3 regions of the Streptomyces sp. NBC_00400 genome follow, and region 3 is predicted to be linked to each of the others. Evidence: predicted binding sites of a transcription regulator. Region 3 holds the regulator's gene; each other region holds the start of a gene.
What was found. Region 3 encodes HrcA, which represses chaperone genes, less so after heat shock. Its sites were predicted from a motif close to TTNGCACTCNGNNNNNCNGAGTGCNAA; they were not measured.

Region 1 (5,173 bases), 2.4 Mb from region 3:
GCGCCGGCCGCCGCGGCGGCCTCGGCGGTGCGGTCGGTGGAGCCGGAGTCCAGCACGATCAGCTCATCGACGAGCGGGACCGCGCCGGTCATCAGCTCGGCGCGGATCACCGCCACGATCGCCCCGACCGTGGCCTCCTCGTCGAGGGCGGGCAGTACGACACTGACCGTGCGGCCCGTCCGGTGCTTCGCCTCCAGCAGCTGCCCCAGCGGGCGGTCCGCGGCGGACCAGGAGCGGCTGCTCAGCCAGCGCTCCACCTCTTCCAGCACGTCTACGACTCCTCGGTCGCCGCCGGATCGGCGGCCTTGTGATCCATCTCGCGGTTCGGACGACTATCTCAACCGTCAGTGCCGTCGGTTACAGTCTTGAACAACGCGGATGACCGTCGCATGTCGGGGTCCGCGCCACAAACGCCTGGGTTTCGGCCCAGCGCCATACCGCTCATCCAGAGGGGCAGAGGGATACGGCCCGTTGAAGCCCCGGCAACCCTCCAGCCGGTCTTGCCGCAAGGACGATGATCGTCCCGCGCGCGAGGCTCCCGGCTAGGGAAGGTGCCAAATCCGTCTCGTGGCGAGATTCGCCGCGAGGAAGATGAGGAGAAAGGGCCTCGCCTCCATGGCTGTGCAAGTCACCGAAAACACCCCCACCGTCGCTCTGGGCCCCGCCGCAGCCCTGTCCTGCCGCGAGTGCGGACAGCGCTTCGCGCTCGGCCCGATCTTCGCGTGCCAGGAATGTTTCGGGCCGCTCGAAGTCGCGTACGACCTGCCGAGCGGCGACCCCGAGGGCCTGCGGAAGCAGATCGAGGCCGGTCCGGACAACATCTGGCGCTACGCCCCGCTGCTGCCCGTCCCCGCCGACGTCGCCGACAAGCCCAACCTGAACCCCGGCTTCACCAAGCTCGTCCAGGCCGACCGGCTCGCCGCCGAGCTGGGCGTCACCGGCGGTCTGTACGTCAAGGACGACTCGGGCAACCCGACGCACTCCTTCAAGGACCGCGTCGTGGCGATCGCCGTCGAGGCCGCCCGCGCCTTCGGCTTCACCACCCTCTCCTGCTCCTCGACCGGCAACCTTGCCGGTGCGGTCGGCGCCGCGGCGCGCCGCGCCGGTTTCCAGTCCTGCGTGTTCATCCCGCACGACCTGGAGGCCGGCAAGGTCGTCATGGCCGCGGTCTACGGCGGTGACCTGGTCGGCATCGAGGGCAACTACGACGACGTCAACCGCTTCTGCTCCGAGCTCATCGGCGACCCGCTCGGCGAGGGCTGGGGCTTCGTCAACGTCAATCTGCGCCCCTACTACGGCGAGGGTTCCAAGACCCTCGCGTACGAGATCTGCGAGCAGCTGGGCTGGCGGCTCCCGGACCAGATCGTCATCCCGATCGCGTCCGGCTCGCAGCTCACGAAGATCGACAAGGGGCTCAAGGAGCTGATCGCCCTCGGCCTGGTCGAGGACAAGCCGTACAAGATCTTCGGTGCCCAGGCGGAGGGCTGCTCCCCGGTGTCCACGGCCTTCAAGGCCGGGCAGGACGTGGTGCGCCCGCAGAAGCCGAAGACCATCGCCAAGTCGCTGGCGATCGGCAACCCGGCCGACGGCCCGTACGTGCTCGACATCGCCCGCCGCACGGGCGGCGCCGTCGAGGACGTCAACGACGAGCAGATCGTGGACGCGATCAAGCTGCTGGCCAGGACGGAAGGCATCTTCGCGGAGACCGCGGGCGGGGTGACCGTCGGCGTGACCAAGAAGCTGATCGAGGACGGTGTGCTCGACCCGTCCCTGACGACCGTCGTCCTGAACACCGGTGACGGCCTCAAGACGCTGGACGCGGTCGCCCCGACCTCCGGGCCCACGGCCACGATCCGTCCGGACCTGGACGCGTTCCGCGCGGCCGGCCTGGCCGGCTGAGGCCGCCGGCCCCGTCCGCGCACGGGGCCGCGCCACCTCCGCCGCGAGGCTGCCGGCCCGTCCGCCACGAGGCCGGCCACCGTCCCCGAACTCGTACTCCGCAATACCCGGAAGGCAGAACCATGAGCGTGAAGGTCCGCATCCCCACCATCCTCCGCACGTACACCGGCGGCCAGGCCGAGGTCGCCGCCGAGGGCGCGACCCTCTCCGAGGTGATCGCCGACCTGGAGCAGAACCACCAGGGCATCGCCGCCCGTGTGCTCGACGACGCCGGCAAGCTGCGCCGCTTCGTGAACGTCTACGTCAACGACGACGATGTGCGCTTCGAGCAGGGCCTTGAGACGCCGACCCCGGACGGTGCGGGCGTCTCGATCATTCCGGCGGTCGCCGGAGGCTGCTGATTTGCGCCAATTCTTGGCCTGCTTGACCGGAATTGCCCCGTCCGCCAGAAAGCGGACGGGGCAATTCCATGTTGTGAAAGGAGATACCATTGGGGTGATACCCCTCCGCTATAGCGCGCGCGTGTGCCGAACGCATATGAGATCGCGGTCAGTTGTGCCCAAAGTGTGGGCAACATTTGTCGCTTAGGTGAGCTATGCCCGGCCCGACTTGCCCGGGAGAACCGGGATTTCGCCGCATATAGCCGATTCTCCGGCCCCAGATTTCTCGTCCGATTGACCTGTTGCGCTGGGCATCTGTGCAGATACATTCAGCGGCGGTCGACGCGTTCCGGCGCACACCCCACAGGGCTTTCATGGGGTGAGGTCTGACCCGGGTCCGCGGAGTGCGGTCCTGCGCAAGGGCCAGTAATAGGGGAGTTAGGCATGGCTCAGGGCACCGTCAAGTGGTTCAACGCGGAGAAGGGGTACGGCTTCATCGCGGTCGACGGTGGTGCGGATGTTTTCGTCCACTACAGCGCGATCCAGATGGACGGTTACCGCACCCTTGAGGAGGGTCAGCGGGTCGAGTTCGAGATCTCGCAGGGCCAGAAGGGACCGCAGGCGGACATGGTCCGGGTGGCCGGCTGAGGCGCCGACCGACTGCTGCGTAGTGAAGGCCCGTACCCCTGAGGGGTGCGGGCCTTCTGCTGTCTGTTTGTTCATTGTTCATTGTTCGCCGGCGGTCGGCGGCTGTCCGCTGTTGGCGGACAGTGGGCAGCGGACGGTGGGCGGGGTGGCGGACGGCCGGGCAGGTGGGCGGCCCCGGGGGCCTGCGCTCACCCGTCACCCACCCGCCACTCGGGCGCCACCCCGATGGGAGGCATCTTCGAAGCCGCCTTGCACTCAAGGGGTGCGAGTGCTAATCATTGCGTTAGCACTCTCCCAGTGAGAGTGACAAAGAAGGACCGGGTCGGTGAGGCCCGTAGGCCGGGTGGGGCAAGGAACCACGCAGGTCTGCAGGTCGTCCGTCGCGGGCGCCAGCCAGGTCCGGAGCAATCCACCCCAGTCCGGGAGGACCACTTCACATGGCCAAGATCATCGCGTTCGACGAGGAGGCACGGCGCGGTCTCGAGCGCGGGATGAACCAGCTCGCCGACGCCGTCAAGGTCACCCTCGGCCCCAAGGGCCGCAACGTCGTCCTCGAGAAGAAGTGGGGCGCCCCCACGATCACCAACGATGGTGTATCCATCGCCAAGGAGATCGAGCTCGAGGACCCGTACGAGAAGATCGGCGCCGAGCTGGTCAAGGAGGTCGCGAAGAAGACGGACGACGTCGCCGGTGACGGCACGACGACCGCGACCGTCCTGGCCCAGGCTCTGGTCCGCGAGGGCCTGCGCAACGTCGCCGCCGGCGCCAACCCGATGGCCCTCAAGCGCGGCATCGAGCGTGCCGTCGAGGCCGTCTCCGCCGCCCTGCTGGAGCAGGCCAAGGACGTGGAGACCAAGGAGCAGATCGCTTCGACCGCCTCCATCTCCGCCGCTGACACCCAGATCGGCGAGCTGATCGCCGAGGCCATGGACAAGGTCGGCAAGGAAGGCGTCATCACCGTCGAGGAGTCCCAGACCTTCGGTCTGGAGCTGGAACTCACCGAGGGTATGCGCTTCGACAAGGGCTACATCTCGGCGTACTTCGCGACCGACATGGAGCGCATGGAAGCCGCGCTCGACGACCCGTACATCCTGATCGTCAACTCGAAGATCAGCAACGTGAAGGACCTGCTCCCGCTCCTGGAGAAGGTCATGCAGTCGGGCAAGCCGCTGCTGATCATCGCCGAGGACGTCGAGGGCGAGGCCCTGTCGACCCTGGTCGTCAACAAGATCCGTGGCACCTTCAAGTCCGTCGCCGTCAAGGCCCCGGGCTTCGGTGACCGCCGCAAGGCCATGCTCGGCGACATCGCCATCCTCACCGGTGGCACCGTCATCTCCGAGGAGGTCGGCCTCAAGCTGGAGAACGCCGGTCTCGAACTGCTCGGCCGCGCCCGCAAGGTCGTCATCACCAAGGACGAGACCACCATCGTCGACGGTGCCGGTGACAGCGAGCAGGTCCAGGGCCGGGTCAACCAGATCCGCGCCGAGATCGAGAACAGCGACTCGGACTACGACCGCGAGAAGCTCCAGGAGCGTCTGGCGAAGCTGGCCGGCGGCGTGGCCGTCATCAAGGCCGGTGCCGCCACCGAGGTCGAGCTCAAGGAGCGCAAGCACCGCATCGAGGACGCCGTTCGCAACGCGAAGGCGGCCGTCGAAGAGGGCATCGTCGCCGGCGGTGGCGTGGCCCTGCTCCAGGCCTCCTCGGTCTTCGAGAAGCTGGACCTCGACGGTGACGAGGCCACCGGCGCCAACGCCGTGAAGCTCGCGCTGGAGGCCCCGCTGAAGCAGATCTCCGTCAACGGCGGCCTTGAGGGCGGCGTTGTGGTGGAGAAGGTGCGCAACCTGCCCGTGGGTCACGGCCTCAACGCCGCGACCGGCGACTACGTCGACATGATCGCCGAAGGCATCATCGACCCGGCCAAGGTCACGCGCTCCGCGCTGCAGAACGCCGCCTCCATCGCGGCGCTGTTCCTCACCACCGAGGCCGTCATCGCCGACAAGCCGGAGAAGGCCGCTGCCGGCGGCGCTCCGGGCGGCATGCCGGGCGGTGACATGGACTTCTGATCCCTCGCGGATCAGACGCTGGTCCTCCCGGACCACACGTCCAGACGTACGTCGGGGCGGCACCCTCCTCCCAGGGGGTGCCGCCCCGGCGGCGTTTTCGGGGATCGCCCGGCGTCCTCTGCGGCTAGGTGCTGGCGCAAGGTGAAGCGCGGCAACATCGACACTTCCGGCTGTCGAGAATGC
Region 2 (5,173 bases), 840 kb from region 3:
CAGGCAGGCGCGGGCGGAGGTGTCCGGGAGGGCGGCGACCGCGTCGAACAGGACCTCCCGCAGTCGGCCCACGTTCTCGGCGAACACCCGGAAGACTTCCTCGTGGGAGACGCCGTCGCCGGTCTCCGTGCCCGCGTCCAGGTCGGTGACCAGCGCCAAGGAGGTGTAGCACAGGCTCAGTTCGCGGGCCAGGACGGCTTCGGGGTGGCCGGTCATGCCGACCACCGACCAGCCCTGGGCGGCATGCCAGCGCGATTCGGCGCGGGTCGAGAAGCGGGGGCCTTCGATCACGACCAGGGTGCCGCCGTCGACCGGCTCCCAGTCCCGGCCGCGGGCCGCCTTGAGGGCGGCCTGCCGCCCCGTGGGGCAGTACGGGTCCGCGAAGGTCAGGTGGACGACATTGGGGATCTGCCCGTCGGGAAGCGGCTCGCCGTCGAAGTAGGTCTGGGGGCGGGCCTTGGTGCGGTCGACGAGCTGGTCGGGGAGCAGGAGTGTGCCGGGGCCGTATTCGGGGCGCAGACCGCCGACCGCGCACGGGGCGAGGACCTGGCGCACACCGAGCGAGCGCAGGGCCCAGAGGTTGGCGCGGTAGTTGATGCGGTGCGGCGGAAGGTGGTGGCCGCGGCCGTGCCGGGGGAGGAATGCGACCCGGCGGCCGGCGATCTCCCCCAGGAACAGCGAGTCGCTGGGCCGTCCGTAGGGGGTGTCCACCGTGACCTCGGTCACGTCGTCGAGGAAGGAGTAGAAACCCGATCCGCCGATTACGCCAATCTCCGCGTCAGCCATGCCGGTCACACTATCGGGGGTACGGCCGCCGGGGTGGGCGGGTGCCGGAGGCGAAAGGAAGCCGTAAGGCGGAGGACGGCATGAGGGGCATGGGGAGGCGGAGCGAGCCGTCAGGTGACGCGTGGCGTAAAGCGACGGGCCCCGCCGTCGGTGACGGCGGGGCCCGGAGAGCTGTGGGTCAGGCTGCGGAGCTGGCGCCCGAGGTGCTGCCGGACGACGACGCGGCAGCCGGGGCCTGGGACTTGCTGTCCGAGCCGCCGGACGAAGAGCTCGAAGAAGAGCTCGACGAGGAGTCGGAGGAGCCCGACGAGTCCGACGAGGACGTGCTGCCCGACGCGGAGGCGTTCTTCCCGGGGCTGCTGCTGGACGACGAGCCGCGGCTGTCGTTGCGGTAGAAGCCGGAGCCCTTGAAGACGATGCCGACCGCGGAGAACACCTTCTTGAGGCGTCCCTGGCAACCGGGGCACTCGGTGAGCGAGTCGTCGGTGAACTTCTGCACCGCCTCGAGGCCCTCGCCGCACTCGGTGCACTGGTACTGGTACGTCGGCACTTGTCTTCCTCCTGGCACTCTCACTCGATGAGTGCTAACGACGCTCCATATTGCAGTATTCCCGCCCGTCAGTCCACCGTGGCCGCCGTACGGTGACCGACTCCACGTTCCGTCAGGCTTCCGTCAGGGGCCGTCAGACGCGCGCCAGCTCTCGTTCCCGGTCGTCGGAAACGGCTGTGACCTGTGCGTTCGCACCGGATGCGGGGGTGCAGGCGGCCTCGGCCGACGAGCGGGGCAGCAGATGGGCGCGGAGCGTCAGCAGCACCGTGAGGGCCAGTGCCGTACCGGCCAGCGGCACCAGGAATCCGGTGCTCGGCCCGAAGCCGTCCGCGAGCTGTCCCGCGGAGGTGGCCGCAGCCGCCTGGCCCAGTGCGACCGCGCCGGTCAGCCAGGTGAAGGCCTCGGTCCGGGCGGCGGCCGGCACCAGCGACTCGACCAGCGTGTAGCCGGTGATCAGAGCCGGTGCGATGCACAGGCCGACGACCAGGCCGACCGCGCCGAGCAGCGGCAGTGCGGTCACCGCCCACAACGGGGTGGTGGCCAGCGCCAGCAGCCCGTAGGCGACCAGCAGCCGGCGCCGCGGGCCGACCTTCCAGGTGATGGCCCCACAGGCGATACCGGCGAGCATGTTGCCGCCCGCGAAGATCCCGTAGAGCACGCCGTTGATGCCGGGCTGGCCGATGTGCTGGGTGAACGCGGTCAGCGAGACCTGCATCCCGCCGAAGACGGCGCCGATGCCGAGGAACGCCACGATCAGGACGCGTACGCCGGGCACCGACAGCGCCGAGACGCGCGGCAGGTCGCCGGCCTGCGGGCGGTGCACCGGGGGCTGGCTGCGCCGCTGGGAGGCGAACAGCAGCCCGCCGGCCAGCGTCAGCGCGGCCTCGGCGACCAGACCGGCCGCCGGGTGGATACCGGTGCACAGCGCGGTCGCCAGCACCGGGCCGACGACGAAGGTGAACTCGTCGGTCACCGACTCGAAGGCGGCGGCGGTCGGCATCAGCGGGCTGCCGCCGAGCCGGGAGGCCCAGCGGGCCCGCACCATCGGGCCGACCTGCGGTGTCGAGGCGCCCGTGGGGACGGCCACCGCGATCAGCGCCCACAGGGGGGCGTGGGCGAGCGCGAGGGTGATCAGTGCGGCGACGCCGGCGACATGCACCAGTACGCCGGGGACCAGCACCGCGCGCTGGCCGAAGCGGTCGGCGAGCTTGCCGCTCTGCGGGGCGAACAGGGCCATGGACACACCGGTGGCGGCGGACACCGCGCCTGCGGTGCCGTACGAGCCGGTGGTCGATTCGACGAGCAGCACGATGCCGATCGTCAGCATGGCGAAGGGCTGCCGGGCCAGAAAGCCGGGCAGCAGGAATGTCCATGCACCAGGGGTGCGGAGCAGTGGTCCGTATCCGGAACGGGAATCCTTGACCGCGGATGCCACGGCCGGGCCTTTCTGCCGCCTGGTAGCGCGCCACCCGCGAGGTCGTCACGGGTACGCGCCGAGAGCTGTCCTCTCGCGCAGGACCGAGTGATACCGCGTGGTCCGCACCGAGAGGGTGGCTGCGTGTGGCAGGAGGACCGCGGCCGCCGAGCGGTCGCGCCAGCTCTGCATCAGGCAGAGTTGGTTCGTCGATGTTGCCTTTTCATACTACAGGCCGTCGCCCGTGAAGCCCTGGCATTGGCCTGGGCTTCAGGTGAATTTCCTTGGGATCCGTGGAGATCTGCAGCACATTTCCCGCACTCCGGGGGCCCGCACTCCGGCGCCCGCACTCCGGGAGCCCCCGGGGCTCGTATCCCAGAGGGCCACCCCCGGGCCCCCGCCCTGCGCCCGTCCGGACCTCAGCGGTGATGGTGCCCCCGCCGCTCCGTGGGCCCGCCCGTCCCCAGCCAGCCGGCCAGCTTGCCGCCCTGGGAGACCGCCTGCAGCCGCCGTTCGGCCGCGTCGCGCACCGGGTCGGTGGCGACCACCAGCAGCTCGTCGCCGCGCCGCAGCACCGTCGAGGGCGACGGCACGAAGCTGGAGCCGTCCCGGACGACGAGGGTGACCGCGGCGCCCGCGGGCATCCGCAGCTCACCGACCTCGACGCCGTGCATACGGGACGCCGGGCCGATGGAGGTGGACAGCAGATGGCCGCGCAGCCGTTCCAGGGGGGCGGACTCGATGCCCAGGTCGGCGGCCTCCTCGTCGTCGCCCAGCTGCAGCCGCTTGGCGAGCCAGGGCAGCGTCGGCCCCTGGATCAGGGTGTAGACGACGACCAGGACGAAGACGATGTTGAAGACCCGGTCGCTGCCGGGAACATCGCTCACCATCGGGATCGTGGCCAGCACGATCGGCACCGCGCCGCGCAGTCCGGCCCACGACAGCAGGGTCTTCTCCGGCCAGGGCACCCGGAACGGCAGCAGCGCCACAAAGACGGACATCGGCCTGGCCACGAGTGTGAGGATCATGCCGATCAGCAGCGCGGGCACGAAGTCGTCCAGCAGGTTGTGCGGGGTGACCAGCAGGCCGAGCAGCACGAACATCCCGATCTGGCCGATCCAGCCGAGGCCTTCGGCGAAGCCGCGGGTGGCCGGGGCGTGCGGCAGCTTGGCGTTGCCGAGGACCACCGCGGCCAGATAGACGGCGAGGAAGCCCGAGCCGTGCGCCAGCGCGCCGGCCGCGTAGGCGGAGACCGCGATGGCCATGACCGCGATCGGGTACAGGCCGGACGCGGGCAGTGCGACGTGCCGCAGGCCGTATGCGCCGAGCCAGCCGATGGCCAGTCCGAGCGCGGCGCCGATCGCCAGTTCCAGGGCGATCTCGCCGAGCAGGAGGTACCAGTGTTCGACCGGCCCCGCGGTGGAGAAGGCGACGACGAGGATGACCACGGGGGCGTCGTTGAGGCCGGATTCGGCTTCGAGCACCCCGGTCAGGCGGGCCGGCAGCGGCACGCTGCGCAGTACGGAGAAGACGGCCGCGGCATCCGTGGACGAGACCACGGCGCCGATCAGCAGCGCCTGCCGCCAGTCGAGCCCGGCCAGGTAGTGCGCTCCGGCGGCGGTGACCCCCACGCTCACCGCGACGCCGACCGTCGACAGCGACACCGCCCGGGGCAGCGCCGGCTTGATCTCTTTCCACTTGGTGCCCAGACCGCCCTCGGCGAGGATCACGACCAGCGCGGTATAGCCGAGGAGTTGGGTCAGCTCGGCATTGTCGAAGACGACACCGCCCAGGCCGTCCTGGCCTATGGCGATGCCTATCCCCAGATAGATGAGCAGGCTGGGGAGCCCGCTGCGCGAGGAGAGCCGTACCGCGGCAACCGCGATGAGCAGTACGAGCGAGCAGAACAGCAGGAGTTCGTTGAGGTGGTCGACAGACAGGAGCTGGTCCTTCCTCGCACGGGTTCCGGAGGGGTCTTTCCTTACCGTATCTAGTTACTGAGGCTAACAATTTACCATTACTTGAAGGTTGGGGGTGCTGGCGGTGACTCCGCGTAGGGGTAGCCGGACCCGTGCGCCTATGGTTGCTCCAGCACTCCCACCCTGCCCCTCGAAGGACCGAGATGCCCGCCAACAAGTCCGGCCCAGTCCCCAGGAAAAAGAAGGGGCGGCGCGGCCGCCTCGTCGCGATCACGGTCGTGCTGCTGCTCGTGGCGGGCATCGGCTTCGGCGCGTTCTGGGGGGTCAGTACCGTCCGTGCCTCCCTCCCGCAGACCACCGGCTCGCTCAAACTCCCGGGCCTGGCCAACCCGGTGGATGTCGTCCGCGACGGCAACGGCATTCCGCAGATCTACGCCGACACCGACGAAGACCTCTTCCGCGCCCAGGGGTACGTCCAGGCCCAGGACCGCTTCTGGGAGATGG
Region 3 (5,173 bases):
CCAGCCCAGCGCCCGGCACACCCCCGTCTTCCAGTCCTGCCCGTGCGGGACGGACGGCCAGGCCGCGATCCCGACCGAGGACGGCTTCACCGCCTCCCAGATGTCGATGTAGGGGTGGCCCACCACCAGCGCATGCTCCCCGGTCACCCCGGCCGCGATACGCGACTCCTTCGAGCCGGGTACGAGATGGTCGACGAGGACACCGAGACGGGCGTCCGGGCCGGGGGCGAAGCCGCGGACGATCGCGGGCAGGTCGTCGATGCCCTCCAGGTACTCCACGACCACGCCCTCGATGCGCAGGTCGTCGCCCCACACCCGCTCCACCAGCTCGGCGTCGTGCCGGCCCTCCACATAGATGCGCCCGGCGCGGGCGACCCGTGCGCGGGCGCCGGGCACGGCGAGTGATCCCGACGCCGTACGCGCCGGAGCGGTGGCCGCCGGCCTGTCCTGGGGGCGTACGAGGGTGACCACCCGCCCCTCCAGGAGGAAGCCGCGCGGCTCCATGGGGAAGACCCGGTGCTTGCCGAAGCGGTCCTCCAGGGTGACCGTCGGGCCCTGCGCCGTCTTCTCGCAGCGGATCACGGCGCCGCAGAAGCCCGAGGTGACCTCCTCGACGACCAGATCGGGCTCGGCCGGCACCTCGGGGCCGGGCCGCTGCTTCTTCCAGGGCGGGGTGAGGTCGGGGCTGTAGTGCCTGTTCTGCATGGGGTGGGGCCTGTTCTTCGCGGGGGTCGGTGTTTCGGCCGGGGGTCCGGGGGGCGTCCCCCAGGGGATGCAGTCGTCGGGAGGGCGGGCGGGTGGTGTGGAGCCTGGGAGCAGCGGTGTGGAGGCGGGAAAGGGGCGGAGTGTCAGCGGGCAGTGGTCAAGAAGGCGCGACGCCGAAGCGGGCCGCCAGGGCGTCGCGTTGGGCACGGACGAAGCGGGCGTCCACCACGGCGCCATGGCCGGGAACGTACTGCGCGTCCTCGCCGCCGAGGGCCAGCAGCCGGTCCAGCGCGCCGGGCCACTGCCGGGGCAGGGCGTCGGGGCCCGCCTGGGGCTCACCGGACTCCTCGACCAGATCGCCGCAGAAGACGATCTCCGCCTCCCCGCCCCGGCCCGGTACCAGGACGGCCAGATCGTGGGCGGTGTGCCCGGGGCCGACATTGGCGAGCAGCACCTGCCGGTCGCCCAGCTCGACGGTCAGCTGGCCGTGCACATGGTGGTGCGGGGCGACGAGCAGATCGGCGGCCTCCGCGGCGGCGTCCCGCGCGACGCCCTGCCTGATCGCGTCGTGCCGCAGCTCGTCCTTGCCGCGGCGCAGCAGCTCGCCCAGGCCGGCCGCGCCGAACACCTCGACGCCCGCGAAGGCGGCCGTGCCCAGCACATGATCGAAGTGGGGGTGGGTGAGCGCGATATGCGTCACTTCCCGGCCCAGCACACCGCGGATCGTCCGGCGCAGATCCGCACCGTCGCGCAGGGTCGCACCGGTATCGACGATCATGACTCCGGTGCTCCCCGCGATCACCCCGATCGTCTCGTCCCAGCCCGGCATCCGGCGCCTGGCGACACCGTCACCGAGTCGTTCCCAACCGGCCTCTTCCCAAGCAGTGCGCATACCGAGACGCTAGCGCCATCGCGATAGCGTTGTCCGACAGATCGGCCGAACACGGTCATCGGGCGGTACTCCGCGCGCCCGCCCTTGCCGCGCCCGTGCTACCCGGCCGTACACTGGCTCAAGGTCTGGCACTCGGCCCGTGTGAGTGCCAGGAGAAACGAAGCGGCGGACGGCCGGAGTGGAGGTGCGCGGGATGCTCAGTGAACGCAGGCTGGAGGTGCTGCGCGCCATCGTCCAGGACTATGTCGGGACGGAGGAGCCGGTCGGCTCCAAGGCGCTCACCGAACGCCACCGGCTCGGGGTCTCCCCGGCCACCGTCCGCAACGACATGGCGGCCCTGGAGGACGAGGGGTTCATCGCCCAGCCGCACACCAGCGCCGGGCGGATCCCGACCGACAAGGGCTACCGCCTGTTCGTCGACAAGCTGGCCGGCGTCAAGCCGCTGTCCAGCCCGGAGCGGCGGGCGATCCAGAATTTCCTGGACGGCGCCGTCGACCTCGACGACGTGGTGGGCCGTACGGTCCGGCTGCTGGCGCAGCTGACCCGGCAGGTCGCGGTCGTGCAGTATCCGTCCCTGACCCGGTCCACGGTCCGGCACGTCGAGCTGCTGGCCCTGGCCCCGGCCCGGCTGATGCTCGTACTGATCACGGACACCGGCCGGGTCGAGCAGCGGCTCATCGACTGCCAGGCACCGTTCGGCGAGACCTCCCTGGCGGATCTGCGGGCCCGGCTCAACAGCCGGGTCGTCGGCCGCCGGTTCGCGGATGTGCCGCAGTTGGTGCAGGATCTTCCGGAGTCCTTCGAGCAGGACGACCGCGGCACGGTCTCGACAGTGCTGTCGGTGTTGCTGGAAACTCTGGTGGAAGAGACCGAAGAGCGGCTGATGATCGGCGGCACCGCCAATCTCACGCGCTTCGGGCACGATTTCCCCCTGACCATCCGGCCGGTGCTGGAGGCCCTTGAGGAGCATGTGGTGATGCTCAAGCTGCTCGGGGAGGCCAAGGACTCGGGCATGACCGTACGCATCGGGCATGAGAATGCCCATGAAGGCCTGGCGTCCACATCGGTCGTCACGGTCGGCTACGGTTCGGGCGACGAGGCAGTCGCCAAACTCGGCGTGGTCGGACCGACCCGCATGGACTACCCCGGAACGATGGGAGCGGTACGCGCAGTGGCACGTTACGTCGGACAAATCCTCGCGGAGTCGTAAGTGGCCACGGATTACTACTCGGTCCTCGGCATCGGCCGCGACGCCTCGCAGGACCAGATCAAGAAGGCCTTCCGCCGGCTGGCGCGCGAGCTGCACCCGGACGTGAACCCGGATCCGAAGACCCAGGAGCGGTTCAAGGAGATCAACGCCGCTTACGAGGTGCTGTCGGACCCGCAGAAGAAGCAGGTCTACGACCTCGGCGGGGACCCCCTCTCGCAGGCCGGCGGCGGCCAGGGCGCGGGCGGCTTCGGCGCGGGCTTCGGCAACTTCTCCGACATCATGGACGCCTTCTTCGGCACCGCGTCGCAGCGCGGACCGCGCTCGCGCACCCGCCGTGGCCAGGACGCCATGATCCGGCTCGATATCGAGCTGAACGAAGCCGCCTTCGGCACCACCAAGGACATCCAGGTCGACACCGCCGTCGTCTGTACGACCTGCAGCGGTGAGGGCGCGGCTCCCGGCACCTCGGCGCAGACCTGCGACATGTGCCGCGGCCGCGGTGAGGTCTCCCAGGTCACCCGGTCCTTCCTCGGCCAGGTCATGACCTCCAGGCCGTGCCCGCAGTGCCAGGGCTTCGGCACGGTCGTGCCGACGCCGTGCCACGAGTGCGCCGGCGACGGCCGGATCCGCTCGCGCCGCACGCTCACCGTCAAGATCCCGGCCGGTGTCGACAACGGCACCCGCATCCAGCTCGCGGGCGAGGGCGAGGTCGGCCCCGGTGGCGGCCCCGCCGGTGATCTCTATGTGGAGATCCACGAGGTGGCGCATTCGGTCTTCCAGCGGCGCGGCGACGATCTGCACTGCACGGTCACCATCCCGATGACGGCGGCTGCGCTGGGCACGAAGTGCCCGCTGGAGACGCTGGACGGGGTGGAGGAGATCGATGTCCGGCCCGGTACCCAGTCCGGGCAGTCGATTCCGCTGCACCAGCGCGGCGTGACCCATCTGCGCGGCGGCGGCCGGGGCGATCTCATCGTCCACGTCGAGGTGATGACGCCGTCCAAGCTCGACGCCGACCAGGAAGACCTGCTGCGGCGGCTGGCCAAGCTCCGCGGGGAGGAGCGGCCCACGGGGCAGTTCCAGCCGGGGCAGCAGGGTCTCTTCTCGCGTCTGAAGGATGCGTTCAACGGGCGATAGCCCCAGGTGAGCCGGGGGTCGCAGCCGTTCCGCGCGGCGGCGCGGCGGCCTCGGCCCGGGTTCGGAACGGCGCGGTGGGCGTGACACGATGTGCTCATGCCCACCGCACTGACCGATCTCTGCCGCCACCCGATCGTGCAGGCCCCGATGGCGGGAGGCGGCTCCGGACCGGAGCTGGCCGCCGCCGTCTGCGGCGCCGGCGGTCTCGGCTTCCTCGCCGCCGGCTACAAAACCGCCGACGGCATGTACCAGGAGATCAAACAGCTGCGGTCGCTGACCGACCGGCCCTTCGGCGTCAACCTCTTCATGCCGCAGCCCTCGCTGGCCGACGGCTCCGTCGTCGAGGTCTACCGCGAACAACTCGCGGGCGAGGCCGCCTGGTACGAGACCGAGCTCGGTGACACCGACGGGCCCATCGACGACGGCTACGAGGCCAAGCTCGCGATCCTGCGGGACGATCCGGTGCCGGTGGTCTCCTTCACCTTCGGCTGCCCCTCGCGCGCCGTCCTCGACTCCTTCGCCGCGGTCGGCACGTACACGGTCGTCACGGTCACCACCGCCGCCGAGGCGCAGGCCGCCCAGTGGTCGGGCGCCGACGCGGTGTGTGTGCAGGGCGTGGAGGCCGGCGGCCACCAGGGCACCCACCGGGACGATCCGCATGCGGACGGGACCGGCTCGGGGCTGGGGCTGCTGGCGCTGCTCGGCCAGGTCCGTGAGGCCGTGCAGATCCCGGTGATCGCCGCGGGCGGGCTGATGCGCGGGGCGCAGATCGCGTCGGTGCTGGCCGCCGGGGCGAGCATGGCGCAGCTGGGCACCGCCTTCCTGGCCACCCCCGAATCGGGCGCCAACCCGCTGCACAAGCAGGCGCTGACCAACCCGCTGTTCACGCATACGGAGTTGACCCGGGCGTTCTCCGGGCGGCCCGCCCGCGGACTGGTGAACCGCTTCCTGCGCGAGCACGGCCCGTACGCCCCGGCCGCCTACCCCGCCGTCCACTACCTCACCTCCACGGTGCGCAAGGCCGCCGCCAAGGCGGGCGACGCGCAGGGCATGAACCTGTGGGCGGGGCAGGGCCACCGGCTGGCGCGGGAGCTGCCCGCCGGGCGGCTCGTGGACGTACTGGCGGTCGAACTGGACGCGGCGCGCGCCGCGTTGAGCCGCCCGGGCGCCGGCGGTGCCGCATGACCGCTCCGGTGTTCCTCGTCGATTCGCTCGCGGACATACGGGCC

Region 1: the regulator HrcA is predicted to act here: its motif matches at 3,211-3,237, upstream of groL (chaperonin GroEL).
Region 2: the regulator HrcA is predicted to act here: its motif matches at 1,348-1,374, upstream of OHS81_RS21385 (FmdB family zinc ribbon protein).

What each region holds. Positions count from the first base shown of each region.
Region 1 covers NZ_CP107940.1:3,283,574-3,288,746, reverse strand. The annotation lists gene OHS81_RS14375 (glucosyl-3-phosphoglycerate synthase) at 1-269, opposite strand, end outside; SAM riboswitch class I at 439-598, shown strand; gene thrC (threonine synthase) at 616-1,899, shown strand; gene OHS81_RS14365 (MoaD/ThiS family protein) at 2,022-2,300, shown strand; gene OHS81_RS14360 (cold-shock protein) at 2,724-2,927, shown strand; gene groL (chaperonin GroEL) at 3,365-4,990, shown strand.
Region 2 covers NZ_CP107940.1:4,878,651-4,883,823, forward strand. The annotation lists gene OHS81_RS21380 (S-methyl-5'-thioadenosine phosphorylase) at 1-786, opposite strand, end outside; gene OHS81_RS21385 (FmdB family zinc ribbon protein) at 965-1,336, opposite strand; gene OHS81_RS21390 (MFS transporter) at 1,470-2,771, opposite strand; gene OHS81_RS21395 (potassium/proton antiporter) at 3,170-4,690, opposite strand; gene OHS81_RS21400 (penicillin acylase family protein) at 4,873-5,173, shown strand, end outside.
Region 3 covers NZ_CP107940.1:5,718,891-5,724,063, forward strand. The annotation lists gene OHS81_RS24940 (DUF3097 domain-containing protein) at 1-705, opposite strand, end outside; gene OHS81_RS24945 (MBL fold metallo-hydrolase) at 863-1,597, opposite strand; gene hrcA (heat-inducible transcriptional repressor HrcA) at 1,791-2,807, shown strand; gene dnaJ (molecular chaperone DnaJ) at 2,808-3,944, shown strand; gene OHS81_RS24960 (nitronate monooxygenase) at 4,041-5,129, shown strand; gene OHS81_RS24965 (16S rRNA (uracil(1498)-N(3))-methyltransferase) at 5,126-5,173, shown strand, end outside.